Sphingobium yanoikuyae: one gene and its partner. Each later gene encodes a partner of the first gene's protein in a complex. Links are inferred from orthologs where the notes say so. Each region holds a gene or a part of one and is shown on either strand. Other genes may lie near its edges.

Evidence for each region.
Region 2: the proteins of mfd (region 1) and uvrA are in contact, whole or in part, in a crystal structure (PDB 4DFC), measured with the Escherichia coli proteins. The link is inferred for Sphingobium yanoikuyae from one-to-one orthologs.

What each region holds. Positions count from the first base shown.
Region 1 is NZ_CP053021.1:2,291,296-2,300,189, reverse strand. Bases 2,243-6,291 are described here. They hold mfd (transcription-repair coupling factor), read right to left. Parts: upstream 5,920-6,291; coding sequence 2,443-5,919; downstream 2,243-2,442. Other genes in these bases: HH800_RS11315 (succinate dehydrogenase assembly factor 2), read right to left, coding at 6,054-6,291. In the rest of the region: HH800_RS11335 (tetratricopeptide repeat protein), read left to right, coding at 1-911; HH800_RS11330 (DUF2322 family protein), read left to right, coding at 1,028-1,357; HH800_RS11325 (hypothetical protein), read left to right, coding at 1,604-1,903; more of HH800_RS11315, read right to left, coding at 6,292-6,320; ATP-dependent DNA helicase RecG, read left to right, coding at 6,408-8,471; HH800_RS11305 (endonuclease domain-containing protein), read right to left, coding at 8,486-8,875. UniProt on the Escherichia coli protein: Couples transcription and DNA repair by recognizing RNA polymerase (RNAP) stalled at DNA lesions. Mediates ATP-dependent release of RNAP and its truncated transcript from the DNA, and recruitment of nucleotide excision repair machinery to the damaged site.
Region 2 is NZ_CP053021.1:881,749-887,060, forward strand. The notes cover bases 1-3,437. They hold uvrA (excinuclease ABC subunit UvrA), read right to left. Parts: upstream 3,117-3,437; coding sequence 201-3,116; downstream 1-200. Other genes in these bases: HH800_RS04625 (hypothetical protein), read right to left, coding at 1-144; HH800_RS04635 (autotransporter domain-containing protein), read left to right, coding at 3,336-3,437. Also shown: more of HH800_RS04635, read left to right, coding at 3,438-5,312. UniProt on the Escherichia coli protein: The UvrABC repair system catalyzes the recognition and processing of DNA lesions. UvrA is an ATPase and a DNA-binding protein. A damage recognition complex composed of 2 UvrA and 2 UvrB subunits scans DNA for abnormalities.

The DNA.
Region 1 (8,894 bases):
AAGCGCCCCGGCCGGTCGCGGCCATCTATGAAGCGATGGCGACGGTGGCGCTGCATGAGGGCGACCAGAATGCCTATCGCCGGGCCGTGGCGGGGCAGGTGAAGACGCTGCGCGACAATCTGCCGGCGGACGATGTGGCCGTGCTGGCGGCCTCCACCGCATTGGGCGACATGTGGATCAAGCTGGGCAATTATCGACAGGCGGCAGCGACCTATCGCGGGATCGAGGATCAGGCGCTGGCGCAGGGGCGAGCCCATCCGGCGATCATGGCGGGGATGAAGCGGGCCTGGCTGGCGGCGGCCCAGGGTGAGCGGCGCGAGGCGGCAAGGATGCTGGACGAACTGGAGCAGCGGCCGATCGCGCAGCAGCCGGGATATCGTACCGCCCTGCGCGTGCTGCGGCTGCGTCTCGCGGCGCGCGACGGGGATGACGCGGCGATCACTCGCCTGGCCGAGGCGATCGGCGCGGAGCAGGGTGCGGTGCCGATCCTGATCTGGCAGCCGCCCTATCCGGCCAGCGCGGACGCCGTCGATATCGGGCGGGCGCAGGATCTCAATGGCATAGCGGTGCGGCCGGGCGGCAGCACGGATATCGCAGCGATCCAGTGGATCGATGTCGGTTTCTGGATCCGGCCCGACGGACGGACCGAGGATGCGGAAATATTGCGCGGTTCGCGCACGTCCGGCTGGGCGCCTGCGATCCTGCGCCAGATCACGGGGCGGCGTTATGCCGCACGCGGGGAGGCGGGGGAGGCGGATGTGCCGGGCAGCTACCGGATCGAACGGGTAACACCCAGATATCAATATACCAACAAGGTGGGATCGCTCATCCGGCGCCGGATGCCGGCGCCCGGTTTCGAAGTGCTGGACCTGACCGCATCGGAAGCCGCGATGCCGCCTGCGGGCGGGTGAGGCGGGCGCTCAGGGGGCTGCGTGTCGGACCGAGCAAAAGCGCAAGGCTCTTCCGCCGCAAGGGATCAGGCCCTACGGGCACAGACTCATTCCAAATTCGAGGCGGGAAACCAGCGATGATTCAACCGGGTGTGACGTTCAAAGACAATCTCCAGCTGCTGCCGCCGATTGACGGCATTGCCCGCATCGACCTGAAAGACGCGAGCGGCAAGGTGGTCGCCAGCATCGAGAACCAGCCGGGCAAGCAGGGCTCGCTGGCGGTCTATCATTATCTGCAGAAGGTGTTTGGCACGCTCGACGCGGCCGCTGCCGAACATGGGCTGGCGGTGTTTGCCGAACATACGGCCGATGCCCGCAACCGGCCGGGTGCGCACCCCAATGTCGACCGGCTGATCGCGATCGTGGACGGTGGCGACGCGCTGGCGATCGGGGTGGTCGCGGGCTGAACAAGGCGGGTAAATCATTTCCTTGATGCGCCATTTCTTTTGCCGCTGTCGGGGCATGACGCAGTGCCTGCCAAGTCGGGCGGGCGAAATCGGATGAGGACAGACTGATCCGAAAGCCCCTCACCCTCCCACGCCTGCGGCGCGGGCCCCTCCCTCTCCCGTGAACGGGAGAGGGGAATTGGCAATGGCGGGGATGGGTGGTGAGCGGACTGTCAAGTTTACGACGGAGAATGCCTAAAGCGGACCTTGCCCGCGATCCCGACCTACGACATGATCTCATGCGTGAATAACGAAGGTTATAGAAGCCCGGCCACGGGCGCAGGACGAATAGGGTGTGCCGTTGCATCCATATTCGGCATTGTTTTTGGCCTGCCGTTCTTCTTCATTGCCACCTATACGAGTGGTGGCTGCGAAGGCGCTCCGCAGCCCTGCAAAAGTGATAACACTTGGTTCTGGATCGCGCTGCTTATCATCGCGCTCTCATGCACAGGCGTGGGGTGGTTGACGCGTAACGCTATTCTCCGCTTCCAGCAACGAAAACGGTGAAATTGGGTGGATTGGAGACGTTCTGCTTTTGGTCTAGGCCTATCACGAGGCGGACCGAGGTACGGGAACAAGGAAATGCTTTTGAATAAAATATCCATGCCTCTCCTGGTGATATGGGGTTTTATTTCCGTTGCATTATTTTTGCTTGGCATTAGCTTTTCTGGTGGAATTCTAAACGTTTTTATAGGCCCGCCGGCCAATGCCGACCTCGTATCTATAACATTTTGGTTGATAGCGTGGGTACTTATACTTGCTCCATTTCCATTGCTAACGCTCCGGCTCACCCAAATTTTGATGCGTTAAATTCTGAGCGATTTGCTTTGCCTTTGGATGATTTTCCGCTCTTGGGGATGCTCATAGCCGCGACAAAAATCGAACTGTGGTCGCAAGCCGCCCTATCCACATCCGTCATGCCGGGCTTGACCCGCCATCCCGCTTTTCTTCGTTGCCCCAGAAAAGTGAGACCCCGGCTCAAGGCCGGGGTGACGGCCGCAGAAAATGGTCGCTTTCTCCCCGCAGGGCGAGGGCAGGATGCGTATTTACCCTGCCGCCTTGGCCAGCCCCTTCGACAGTTGCAGCGCGCCGTTGAGGCGGGCGGCGGGGTCGGGCCAGGCGCGGGTGACGACCACCTTGCTGTCCGGGCGCAGGCGGGCGACGCCGTCGAGGCGCTGGACATAGGCGACCAGGCCTGCGGGATTGGGGAAGCGATCCTCGAAGAAGCTGACCAGCGCGCCCTTTGGCCCGACATCGATCTTGGCGATATTGGCCTTGAGGCAATTCTGCTTGATCTCGATGATCTTGAGCAGGTTCTGGGTCGGGGCGGGCAGCTTGCCGAAGCGGTCGATCAGTTCGGCGGCGAAGGCCTCCAGCCCCTGGCGATCCTCCAGTTCGTTGATGCGGCGATAGAGACCCATGCGCAGGTCGAGGTCCGGCACGAATTCTTCCGGGATCATGATCGGTGCGTCGACGCTGATCTGCGGCGAGAAGCTGTCGCGGCGTGCTTCGAGGCCGGCGCCGCCGGCCTTGGCGTCCATGATCGCGTCCTCCAGCATCGACTGGTAAAGCTCGAAGCCGACCTCCTTGATATGGCCCGACTGTTCGTCGCCGACCAGATTGCCGGCGCCGCGAATGTCGAGATCATGGCTGGCGAGCTGGAAGCCGGCGCCCAGCGTATCGAGATCGGACAGCACCTTGAGCCGCTTTTCCGCGGTTTCGGTGATGATGCGGTTGGCGGGCGTGGTGAAATAGGCATAGGCGCGCGTCTTCGACCGGCCGACGCGGCCGCGCAGCTGGTAGAGCTGGGCGAGGCCGAAGCGGTCGGCGCGGTGGATGATGAGGGTGTTGGCGCTGGGGATGTCGAGGCCGGATTCGACGATGGTGGTGGAGAGCAGCACGTCATAGCGCTTGTCGTAGAAGGCGGACATGCGCTCCTCGACATCGGTGGCGCTCATCTGGCCATGGGCGACGATCGGCTTTACCTCGGGCACTTCGGTCCGCAGAAATTCCTCGACCTCTGTGAGGTCCGAGATGCGCGGCACGACGAAGAAGCTCTGGCCGCCGCGATAATGTTCGCGCAGCAGCGCCTCGCGGATGACGACGCCGTCCCAGGGCATGATGTAGGTGCGTACCGCCAGGCGATCGACCGGCGGGGTCTGGATGACCGAGAGTTCGCGCAGGCCCGACATCGCCATCTGCAAGGTGCGGGGGATGGGCGTGGCGGTGAGGGTCAGGACATGGACGTCGGTTTTCAGGGACTTCAGCCGTTCCTTGTGGGTGACGCCGAAGCGCTGTTCCTCGTCGACGATGACGAGGCCGAGGCGCTTGAACTCCAGCCCCTTGGCGAGCAGGGCGTGGGTGCCGACGACAATGTCGATCGTGCCGTCGGCCAGGCCCGCCTTGGTCGCCTTCGCCTCCTTGTCGGGGACGAGGCGGGAGAGGCGGGCGATTTCCAGCGGGAAACCGCGGAAGCGCTCGACGAAATTCATGTGATGCTGGCGCGCGAGCAGGGTGGTGGGGCAGATCACCACCACCTGCATGCCGGCCATGGCGGCGACGAAGGCGGCGCGTAGCGCGACCTCGGTCTTGCCGAAGCCGACATCGCCGCAGACCAGACGGTCCATCGGACGGCCGGCGCCGAGATCCTCGATCACGTCGCCGATTGCGCGGTCCTGATCGTCGGTTTCCTGATAGGGGAAGCGGTCGACGAAGGCGGGATAGCCGGCGGCGTCCGGCTCGGCGATTTCGGCCGGGCGCAGGGCGCGTTCGGCGGCGGTCTTGAGCAGTTCGCCCGCAATCTCGCGGATCCGCTCCTTCATCCGCGCCTTGCGCCGCTGCCAAGCCTCGCCGCCCAGCTTGTCGAGGTTCACGCCCTCGCTGTCGGAGCCGTAGCGCGAGAGGACTTCGAGATTTTCGACCGGCACATAGAGCTTGTCGCCGCCGGCATAGGAGAGCGCGACGCAGTCATGCGCGGTCTTGCTGACCGGGATCTGCGTCAGCCCCTCATAGCGGCCGATACCATGGTCCATATGGACGACGAGGTCGCCGGGCGAGAGGGTGGCGAGTTCGGCGAGGAAGGCGTCGGCGCTCTTCTTGCGCTTGGCGCGGCGGACGAGGCGGTCGCCCAGCATATCCTGTTCGGTGAGGACGGCGACGTCGGGCGCGGTGAAGCCATGGTCGAGGCCGAGCACGGTGAGGACGGCGCTGCCGCCCGCGGCGGTGCCGAGCGCCTCCTGCCAGCTGTCGGCGGTGGCGAGACGGGCGACGCCATGATCGGCGAGCAGGCCCGACAGGCGCTCGCGCGCGCCGGCCGAATAGCTGGCGATCACCACCTTCTTCTTCGTGCGGCGCAGGGCGTCGATATGCTTGCCGACCGCCTCATAGACATTGACGTTCTGCGCGCGTTCGGGCGCGAAGTCGCGCGGGCCATCGACGGCGAAGTCGAGGACGGTGGCGCTTTCGGGCTCGTGGAAGGGGGTGGTGGCGTGCATCGGCCAGCTGGCGGCGGCGGCATCCCACTCGGCGGCGTCGAGATAGAGGGTTTCGGGCTTCAGCGGGCGATAGGCGCCGGGATCGGCCGATTTCGCGGCGATGCGGTTGCCATGATAGTCGCGGATCGCCTCGAACCGGGCGTCGGCCGCGCCGACCACGCCATGGTCGCGGACGATGATCGCGTCGTCGCCCAGATGCTCGGTCAGCGGAACCAGCTTTTCCTCGAACAAAGGCAGCCAATGTTCCATGCCGGCGAGGCGCCGGCCCTCGCTCACCGCCTGATAGAGCGGGTCGCCGGTCGCGGTCGCGCCGAAGGTTTCGCGATAGCGGCCGCGGAAGCGCTTGATCGTGTCTTCGTCCAGCAGCGCCTCGGATGCGGGAAGCAGGGTGAAGCCGTCGATGCTGCCGGTGGTGCGCTGGTCGGTGGGATCGAAGCGGCGCACCGTCTCGATCTCGTCGCCGAAGAAGTCGAGCCGCAGCGGCTGGTCCTCGCCGCCGGGGAACAGGTCGACGATGCCGCCGCGAATGGCGAACTCGCCGCGATCATGGACGGTGTCGGTGCGGACATAGCCGTTGGATTGCAGCATGTCGGCAAGGCGCGTGATCGCGATCCGCTCCTTGGGGGCAAGGCGCGCGACCAACTGGCGGACGCGGAACGGGGTAAGGGTGCGCTGGGTCAGGGCGTTGAGGGTAGTGAGGACCAGTTGCGGTCCCTTTGGTTTTGCCTGAAGCGCATGAAGGCCGGCGAGGCGCGCCGACGCGGTGCGGAGCGAGGGGCTGGCCCGGTCATAGGGCAGGCAGTCCCAGGCAGGGATTTCGATGAGCTCGATCTCTGGCGCGAAATAATGGGCGGTGTCGGCGACCGCGCGCATCAGTTGCTCGTCGGAGGCGACGAAGACGGCGCGGGGCGCATCCGAACCATGGGCGGCGCGGGCGATGTCCGCCAGCAGCCAGGGCTGGAAGCCGGCCGGCACGCCGGACAAGGTGAGCGGCGCCTTCGCCTTCAGGATTTTCTGGAGATCGGTCATGTTTCTACTTCCTTCCTCCCCCTTGGGGGGAGGGGGACCGGCGAAGCCGGTGGAGGGGTGTTACGCTCTCGAGAGGTTGACACCCCTCCGTCTGGCCTGCGGCCAGCCACCTCCCCTGCCAGGGGAGGATGGCTTCAGTTCTCGATCTTGACGAAATCGAGCTTCAGGAACTGGTCCATCATCGGGCCCTTCCATTCGTCCGGCACGGGGATGGTGCCGAGCGCCCAGCCGATGATGTCGGCATCCTGCTCGTCCATGAAGCGCTCGAACCAGGCGATCTGCTCGTCGTTCCAGCTCGCATGATAGCGTTCGAAGAAGCCGCCGACCGTGTAATCCGCCTCGCGCGTGCCCCGGTGCCAGGCGCGGAATTTCAGGCGACGCATCAGCGGGTTGTCGTTCACAATTTGTTCCTTTAACGGACGTGCCGAAACAGCCGATCGGATATTTGAATGACCGTCCCGGCTGCGTTAGAGAAGCCTCAGATAGCCATGCGACCCGATATTCTCAATCCGCTCTTTGCCGAAATCTCCGCGCTCAAGGGCATTGGCCCGGCGCTGGCCCGTCCGCTCGAACGGCTGGGGCTGGCGCGGGCGGTCGATGTCGCCTTCCACCTGCCGGTCAATTATGTCGACCGGAAGCTGATCGACGAACTGGACATGGCCGACGCCGGCAAGGTGATCGGCATCATGCTGACCCCGGTCGATTATCGCGCCAGCGGCAATGCGCGCGCGCCGTTCCGGGTGCAGGCGGTGGACGCCCATGGCAATGCCGTCTCCCTCGTCTATTTCGGCCGCAACAGCGCCTGGCCGCGCAAGCTGTTGCCGCTCAACGAAGCGAAATTCGTGTCGGGCAAGCTGGAAGCCTATGGCGACAATCTGCAGATGGTCCATCCCGACTATGTGCTGCCGCCCGAGGAGGCCGACACCGTGCCGGCGCGCGAAAGCGTCTATGGCCTGTCGGAAGGGTTGACCAACAACCGGATGCGCGACCTGGTGGGGCAGGCGCTGGCGCGTGCGCCCGAACTGCCCGAATGGATCGAGCCGAGCCTGCTGGCGAGCAAGGGCTGGCCGGCCTGGCGCGCGGCACTGGAACGCTTCCATGCCGACCCGACCGACGCACAGGCGCGCGAGCGGCTGGCCTATGACGAGATTTTCGCCGGGCAACTCGCGCTGATGCTGGTGCGGCAATCGTCGCGGCGGCGGCGCGGCGTGCCGATCAGCGGCGACGGACGGCTGCGCGCGATGCTGAAGCTGCCTTTCGCCCCGACCGGTGCCCAGCGCCGCGCTATCGGCGAGATTGAGGGCGACATGGCGCAGGCGACGCCGATGTTGCGGCTGCTGCAGGGCGATGTCGGATCGGGCAAGACGCTGGTGGCGCTGATGGCGCTGCTGAACGCGGTCGAGGCCGGGATGCAGGGGGCAATGCTGGCGCCGACCGAAATATTGGCGCGGCAACATTATGAGACGCTGCGCAAGATGGCATCGGGTCTGCCGATCGAGATCGCGATCCTGACGGGCCGTGAAAAGGGCAAGGTGCGCGAGGCGACGCTGATGGGGCTGGCCGATGGCAGCATCCATATATTGGTCGGCACCCACGCGATCTTTCAGGATAAGGTGCAGTATAAGGCGCTGGGCCTGGCCGTGATCGACGAGCAGCATCGGTTCGGTGTGGCGCAGCGGATGATGCTGGCGAGCAAGGCCGAGCGATCCCCGCATCTGCTGGTGATGACGGCCACGCCGATCCCGCGCACGCTGACCCTGACCTATTATGGCGAGATGGACGTGTCGCGGCTGGACGAGATGCCGCCGGGCCGCCAGCCGATCCAGACTTTGGTGATGTCCGCCAACCGGCTGGACGAGGTGGTCGAGGGGCTGGCCCGCCATGTCGAGGGCGGTGGACAGGCCTATTGGGTGTGCCCGCTGGTCGAGGAGAGCGAGACAAGTGACCAGGCGGCGGCCGAGATGCGCGCCGAGAAGCTGCGCCAGCGCTTTGGCGACCGGGTGGGGCTGGTCCATGGCAAGATGAAGGGGCCGGACAAGGATGCGGCGATGGAGGCTTTTGCCGCCAACCGCACCCAGATATTGGTGGCGACCACGGTGATTGAGGTCGGCGTCGACGTGCCCAATTCCAGCCTGATCGTGATCGAGGGGGCGGAGCGCTTTGGCCTGGCGCAATTGCACCAGCTGCGCGGGCGGGTTGGGCGGGGCGACAAGTCGTCGGTCTGCCTGTTGCTGCGCGGCAATGCGCTGGGCGAGACGTCGCGGGCGCGGCTGGCGCTGATGCGCGAGACCAATGACGGCTTCCGGATCGCCGAGGAGGATTTGAAGCTGCGCGGTGCGGGCGAGGTGCTGGGCACGCGCCAGTCGGGCGAGGCGGAACTGAAGATCGCGACACCCGAACATGTGGCGGCATTGGTGGACGCGGCGCGCGACGATGCCCATCTGCTGATCGACCGCGACGGCGGGCTGGATAGCGAACGGGGGCAGGCGGCACGCACCTGCCTCTATCTGTTCGAGAAGGATGCGGCAGTGGGGTTGCTGCGCGGGGGGTGAGGGGGCTTGTCGTCTTAGCCCTCTCTCGCTTTCGCGGGAGAGGGTTGGGTGAGGGTCTTCTTTTTCGAAAGCGCTGATCGAATGGCGTCTGCAACGCCCTCGATATTTTCCACTACATCATGATTCCAGAAGCGGAGGATGTGCAAGCCGCGCGCCTCCAGATAGGCAGCGCGACGGCGATCGCGATCTTCATCATGCTGACCGCCATCAAGCTCCACGGCCAATGCGGCTTCCACGCACAGGAAATCGACGACGAATGGATCGATCGTTGCCTGACGACGAAATTTGAATCCGTCCAACTGGCGGTTGCGCAAAATGCTCCATAGCATGCGCTCGGCATCGGTCATGTCGCGCCTTAGACGTGCTGCGTGGGGACTGATCTGGCGGGGACCGGGAACATTCATCGCATCATAAAGGAAGAAA
Region 2 (5,312 bases), 1.4 Mb from region 1 along the record:
GTCTCCCGCCGTCCGAAAGCGACCGGCGGCACGCTCGGCGGCGATTACTTCAAGAAGCGATCTCACTGGCGGCAGATTCGCATGTTCAGTTCGAGCAGTCACTGCAAGATCGTAAAAGTAGATAACACGCTCGTCGCTCTTCATTGACTGCCCCTATCTGTGTTCGACTCCTATTTGCATGGCTACAGTGGATTTCAAAGCTATTCCGCCGCCACAGCCTCCAGCCCCAGCAACGGCGCCAGATAGCGTCCGGTAAAGCTCCTCGGCTCCTTCACCACCTGCTCCGGCGTGCCTTGCGCGACGACCTCGCCGCCCTTGACCCCGCCTTCCGGTCCCATGTCGATAATATAATCCGCCGTCTTGATGACATCGAGATTATGTTCGATCACCACGACGCTGTTGCCCTGTTCGACCAGGGCGTGGAGGACTTCCAGCAGCTTGCGGACATCCTCGAAATGCAGGCCGGTGGTGGGTTCGTCGAGGATATAGAGGGTGTTGCCGGTGGCGCGGCGCGACAATTCCTTGGCGAGCTTGACGCGCTGGGCTTCGCCGCCCGACAGGGTGGTGGCTTGCTGGCCGACCTTGATATAGCCAAGGCCCACTTCGGCGAGCATCGCCATCTTGTCGCGGATCGGCGGCACGGCCTTGAAGAATTCGACCGCATCCTCGACCGTCATGTCGAGCACGTCGGCGATGCTCATCCCCTTGAACTTCACCTCCAGCGTCTCGCGGTTGTAGCGGGCGCCGTGGCAGACGTCGCAGGTGACATAGACGTCGGGGAGGAAGTGCATCTCGATCTTGAGCACGCCGTCGCCCTGGCAGGCTTCGCAGCGGCCGCCCTTGACGTTGAAGCTGAAACGGCCCGGCTTGTAGCCGCGCGCCTGCGCTTCGGGGAGGCCGGCGAACCAGTCGCGGATATTGGTGAAGGCGCCGGTATAGGTGGCCGGGTTGGAGCGCGGGGTGCGGCCGATCGGCGACTGGTCGATGTCGATCACCTTGTCGCAATTTTCCAGGCCCGTGATCTTGTCATGCGGGCCGGCGACGATGCGAGCGCCGTTGAGGGTGCGGGCGCTGGCGGCGTAGAGGGTGTCGATGGTGAAGCTGGACTTGCCCGATCCCGACACGCCGGTGATGCAGGTGAAGGTGCTTAAGGGTATCGACGCGGTGACGCCGGTGAGGTTGTTGGCGCGGGCATTGTGGACGGTGAGCTTCTTGCCAGAGCCCTTGCGGCGCTTGGCGGGCACCTCGATGCGGCGGGTGCCGTTGAGATAGTCTGCGGTCAGGCTTTCCTTGTGCGCCAACAGTTCGGGCAGGGTGCCCTGGGCGACGATGGTGCCGCCATGGACGCCGGCGCCCGGCCCCATGTCGACAATATAGTCGGCGGCGCGGATCGCATCCTCATCATGCTCGACGACGACGACGCTGTTGCCGAGGTCGCGCAGGCGTTTCAGGGTGACGAGCAGCCGGTCATTGTCGCGCTGGTGCAGGCCGATCGAGGGTTCGTCGAGGACGTAGAGGACGCCCGAGAGGCCCGAGCCGATCTGGCTGGCGAGGCGGATGCGCTGGCTTTCGCCGCCCGACAGGGTGCCGGATGTGCGGTCGAGGTTCAGATAGTCGAGGCCGACATTGTTGAGGAAGCCGAGGCGCTCGACAATTTCCTTGAGGATGGCGCGGGCGATCTGGTTCTGCTGCTCATTGAGCGCATCGGGCATCGCGGTGAAGAAGGCGAGCGCGTCCACCACCGAGCGGCGGGTGGAGACGGAGATGTCCTCGCCGGCGATCTTGACCGCCAGCGCCTCGGGCTTGAGGCGGGCGCCGTGGCAGGTCTCGCAGGGCATGGCGGTCTGATATTTGCTCAGTTCCTCGCGCATCCAGGCGCTTTCGGTCTGGAGCAGGCGGCGGTTGAGGTTGCCGATCACGCCCTCGAACGGCTTCTTGACCTCATAGCTTTTCTTGCCGTCGACGAAGCGCAGGGTGACGGGCTTGCCGCCGGTGCCGTGGAGGATGATGAGCTTCACTTCGCCCGGCAGATCGGCCCAGGGGGTGTCGAGGGAGAAGCCGAATTCCTTGGCGAGGGAGCCGAGCACCTGCATGTAGTAGGGGCTGGGCGGGTTGGACTTGGCCCAGGGGACGACGGCGCCCTTCTTCAGGGAGAGGGCTTCGTTGGGGACGACCAGTTCGGGGTCGAACTCCTGCCGCTCGCCCAGGCCATCGCAGGCCGGGCAGGCGCCCATCGGCGCGTTGAAGGAGAAGAGGCGCGGCTCGATCTCCGGAATGGTGAAGCCGCTGACCGGGCAGGCGAATTTCTCGGAAAAGACGATGCGGTTGGCGGGGATGCCGGCATTCTTCATCTTGCCCGCGGACTGGGCTTCGTCCTCGCGGCCGGGGACCACGCCCTCGGCCAGGTCGACAAAGGCGAGACCGTCGGCGAGCTTCAACGCCTGCTCGAAACTGTCGGCGAGGCGGGTGGCCATGTCGGCATTGACCGCCAGGCGATCGACCACGACCTCGATGTCATGCTTGTATTTCTTGTCGAGGGCGGGGGCATCCTCGATCAGGTAGAGTTCGCCGTCGATGCGGACGCGGGTGTAGCCCGCCTTCTGCCACTCGGCCAGTTCCTTGCGATATTCGCCCTTGCGGCCGCGCACGACCGGGGCGAGCAGGTAGAAACGGGTGCCTTCGGGCAGGAGCATCACCCGGTCTACCATCTGGCTGACGGTCTGGGCGCTGATTGGCTCGCCGGTCGCGGGCGAATAGGGGATGCCGACGCGCGCCCAGAGCAGGCGCATATAGTCGTATATCTCGGTGACGGTCGCGACCGTGGAGCGCGGGTTGCGGCTGGTGGTCTTCTGCTCGATCGAGATGGCGGGGGAGAGGCCCTCGATATGCTCGACATCGGGCTTCTGCATCATCTCGAGGAACTGGCGCGCATAGGCGGAGAGCGACTCCACATAGCGGCGCTGCCCCTCGGCATAGATGGTGTCGAAGGCGAGGCTGGACTTGCCCGAGCCCGAGAGGCCGGTGATGACGATCAGGCTGTCGCGGGGCAGATCGACATCCACGCCCTTGAGGTTGTGCTCGCGCGCGCCGCGTACGGAGATGTGGGTCAGACTCATGGGGGCGTTGTTCCAGATTTGTTCCGTGGGGGCAAGGGGCGTTGCCCGGTCGGGAGGCAAGATAGGAAGGGGGAGCGGCCAGGGGAAGATGGCCGGGCGTGGACGATGGCGCGCTGCGCCGGCCGGAGGGCGTTTCTGGTTCGGCTGCGGGCGCGTCTCGGCCTGTCTCGGGGTTTCCATGGATGGCCGCGGCTATGGGATCGCACGTAGAAACGGGGCATGACCTATTGGCGGCTCCATTGGCATGCGGGCGTCCTGAGCGTGGCGGGCAGCGTCGCGGGCATGACATTGGCGACGACGGGGGCCATGGCCCAGAGCGAGACGCCCGCGGGGCGGATCATCTTCCTGGGCTGGACCGAGGGCAAGGACCATTCGGTGTGGCTGTCCGGCGTCGATCCGGGCGAGTTTTTCGTCGTCTTTCCCGAGACCGGGGAACGGGTGGACAGTTGGACCCAGCCCGATACCGGCCTGCACCTGACGGTATCGCCCATCGTGCGGGAAAATGGCGGCACCCATAATCTGTTCGCCCATATCCGCACCGAATATGCGGAATATGACAATTTCGTCGATTCGGCCGACCAGCATCCGGGCGGCATCAATTTCCCCGATCACTGGAACCGGCCCGACCCGGAACTGCCCGATCTGATCACGCCGGAATTGCGGCCGAACCCGGACACGGTGACGCCGGGGCTGCGCCCCCTGCCGGATACGGTAACGCCGGGGTTGCGCCCCAATCCGGATTTGATCACGCCCGGATTGCGGCCCTTGCCCGAGACCGTGACGCCGGAACTGCGGCCGAGCCCCGACACGGTGACGCCGGGTCTGCGGCCCGATCCGGATACGGTGACGCCGGGCTTGCGGCCTGACCCGGATACGGTGACGCCGGGGCTGCGGCCTGATCCTGATACGGTGACGCCGGGACTGCGGCCCGATCCCGATACGGTGACACCGGGTCTGCGGCCCGATCCCGATACGGTGACGCCGGGCTTGCGGCCTGACCCGGATACGGTGACGCCGGGGCTGCGGCCTGACCCGGATACGGTGACGCCGGGCCTGCGACCCGATCCGGATACGGTGACGCCGGGCTTGCGGCCTGATCCGGACACGGTGACGCCGGGCTTGCGTCCTGATCCTGACACGGTGACACCGGGACTGCGGCCTGATCCTGATACGGTGACGCCGGGCCTGCGGCCTGACCCGGACACGGTCACGCCGGGCTTGCGGCCCGATCCGGATACGGTGACGCCGGGTTTGCGGCCTGATCCGGACACGGTGACGCCGGGCTTGCGACCTGATCCGGACACGGTGACGCCGGGCCTGCGGCCTGATCCGGATACGGTGACGCCGGGTTTGCGGCCCGATCCGGATACGGTGACGCCGGGCCTGCGGCCTGATCCGGATACGGTGACGCCGGGCCTGCGTCCTGATCCGGATACGGTGACGCCGGGTTTACGGCCTGATCCTGACACGGTGACGCCGGGCCTGCGGCCTGATCCGGACACGGTGACGCCGGGCTTGCGGCCTGATCCGGATACGGTGACGCCGGGTTTGCGTCCTGATCCTGACACGGTGACGCCGGGACTGCGGCCTGATCCGGACACGGTGACACCGGGCTTGCGACCTGATCCCGATACGGTGACGCCGGGCTTGCGTCCTGATCCGGACACGGTGACGCCGGGGCTGCGACCTGATCCGGATACGGTGACGCCGGGGCTGCGACCTGATCCGGATACGGTGACGCCGGGCTTGCGGCCCGATCCGGATACGGTGACACCGGGCTTGCGGCCCGATCCGGATACGGTGACGCCGGGACTGCGTCCTGATCCGGACACGGTGACGCCGGGGCTGCGTCCTGATCCCGACACGGTGACGCCAGGACTGCGGCCCGATCCGGATGTGGGCGGGCCGACCGTGCGGCCGTTGCAGCGGCCGCGCCCCGAGACGCTGCCGCCGATCGCGCCGACCGGTGTCGCGCCGGGCCGTGATGAGCGGCGCCCGATGCTGATGACCGCCGATGAAGTCTGCCGGGCCGGGCGCGAAGGCCGGTTGCGGGGTGATCCGCAACTGGTCGAGAAGGCCTGCCGGATTGCAGCCAATGCCCGCCGGCGCTGGACCGCCTGGGGAGAATGGAGCTATTCGACGCTGAAGGATGACCGTTCCGGCGCCCGGACCAGGGGCAGCGCGAACCAGTATAAT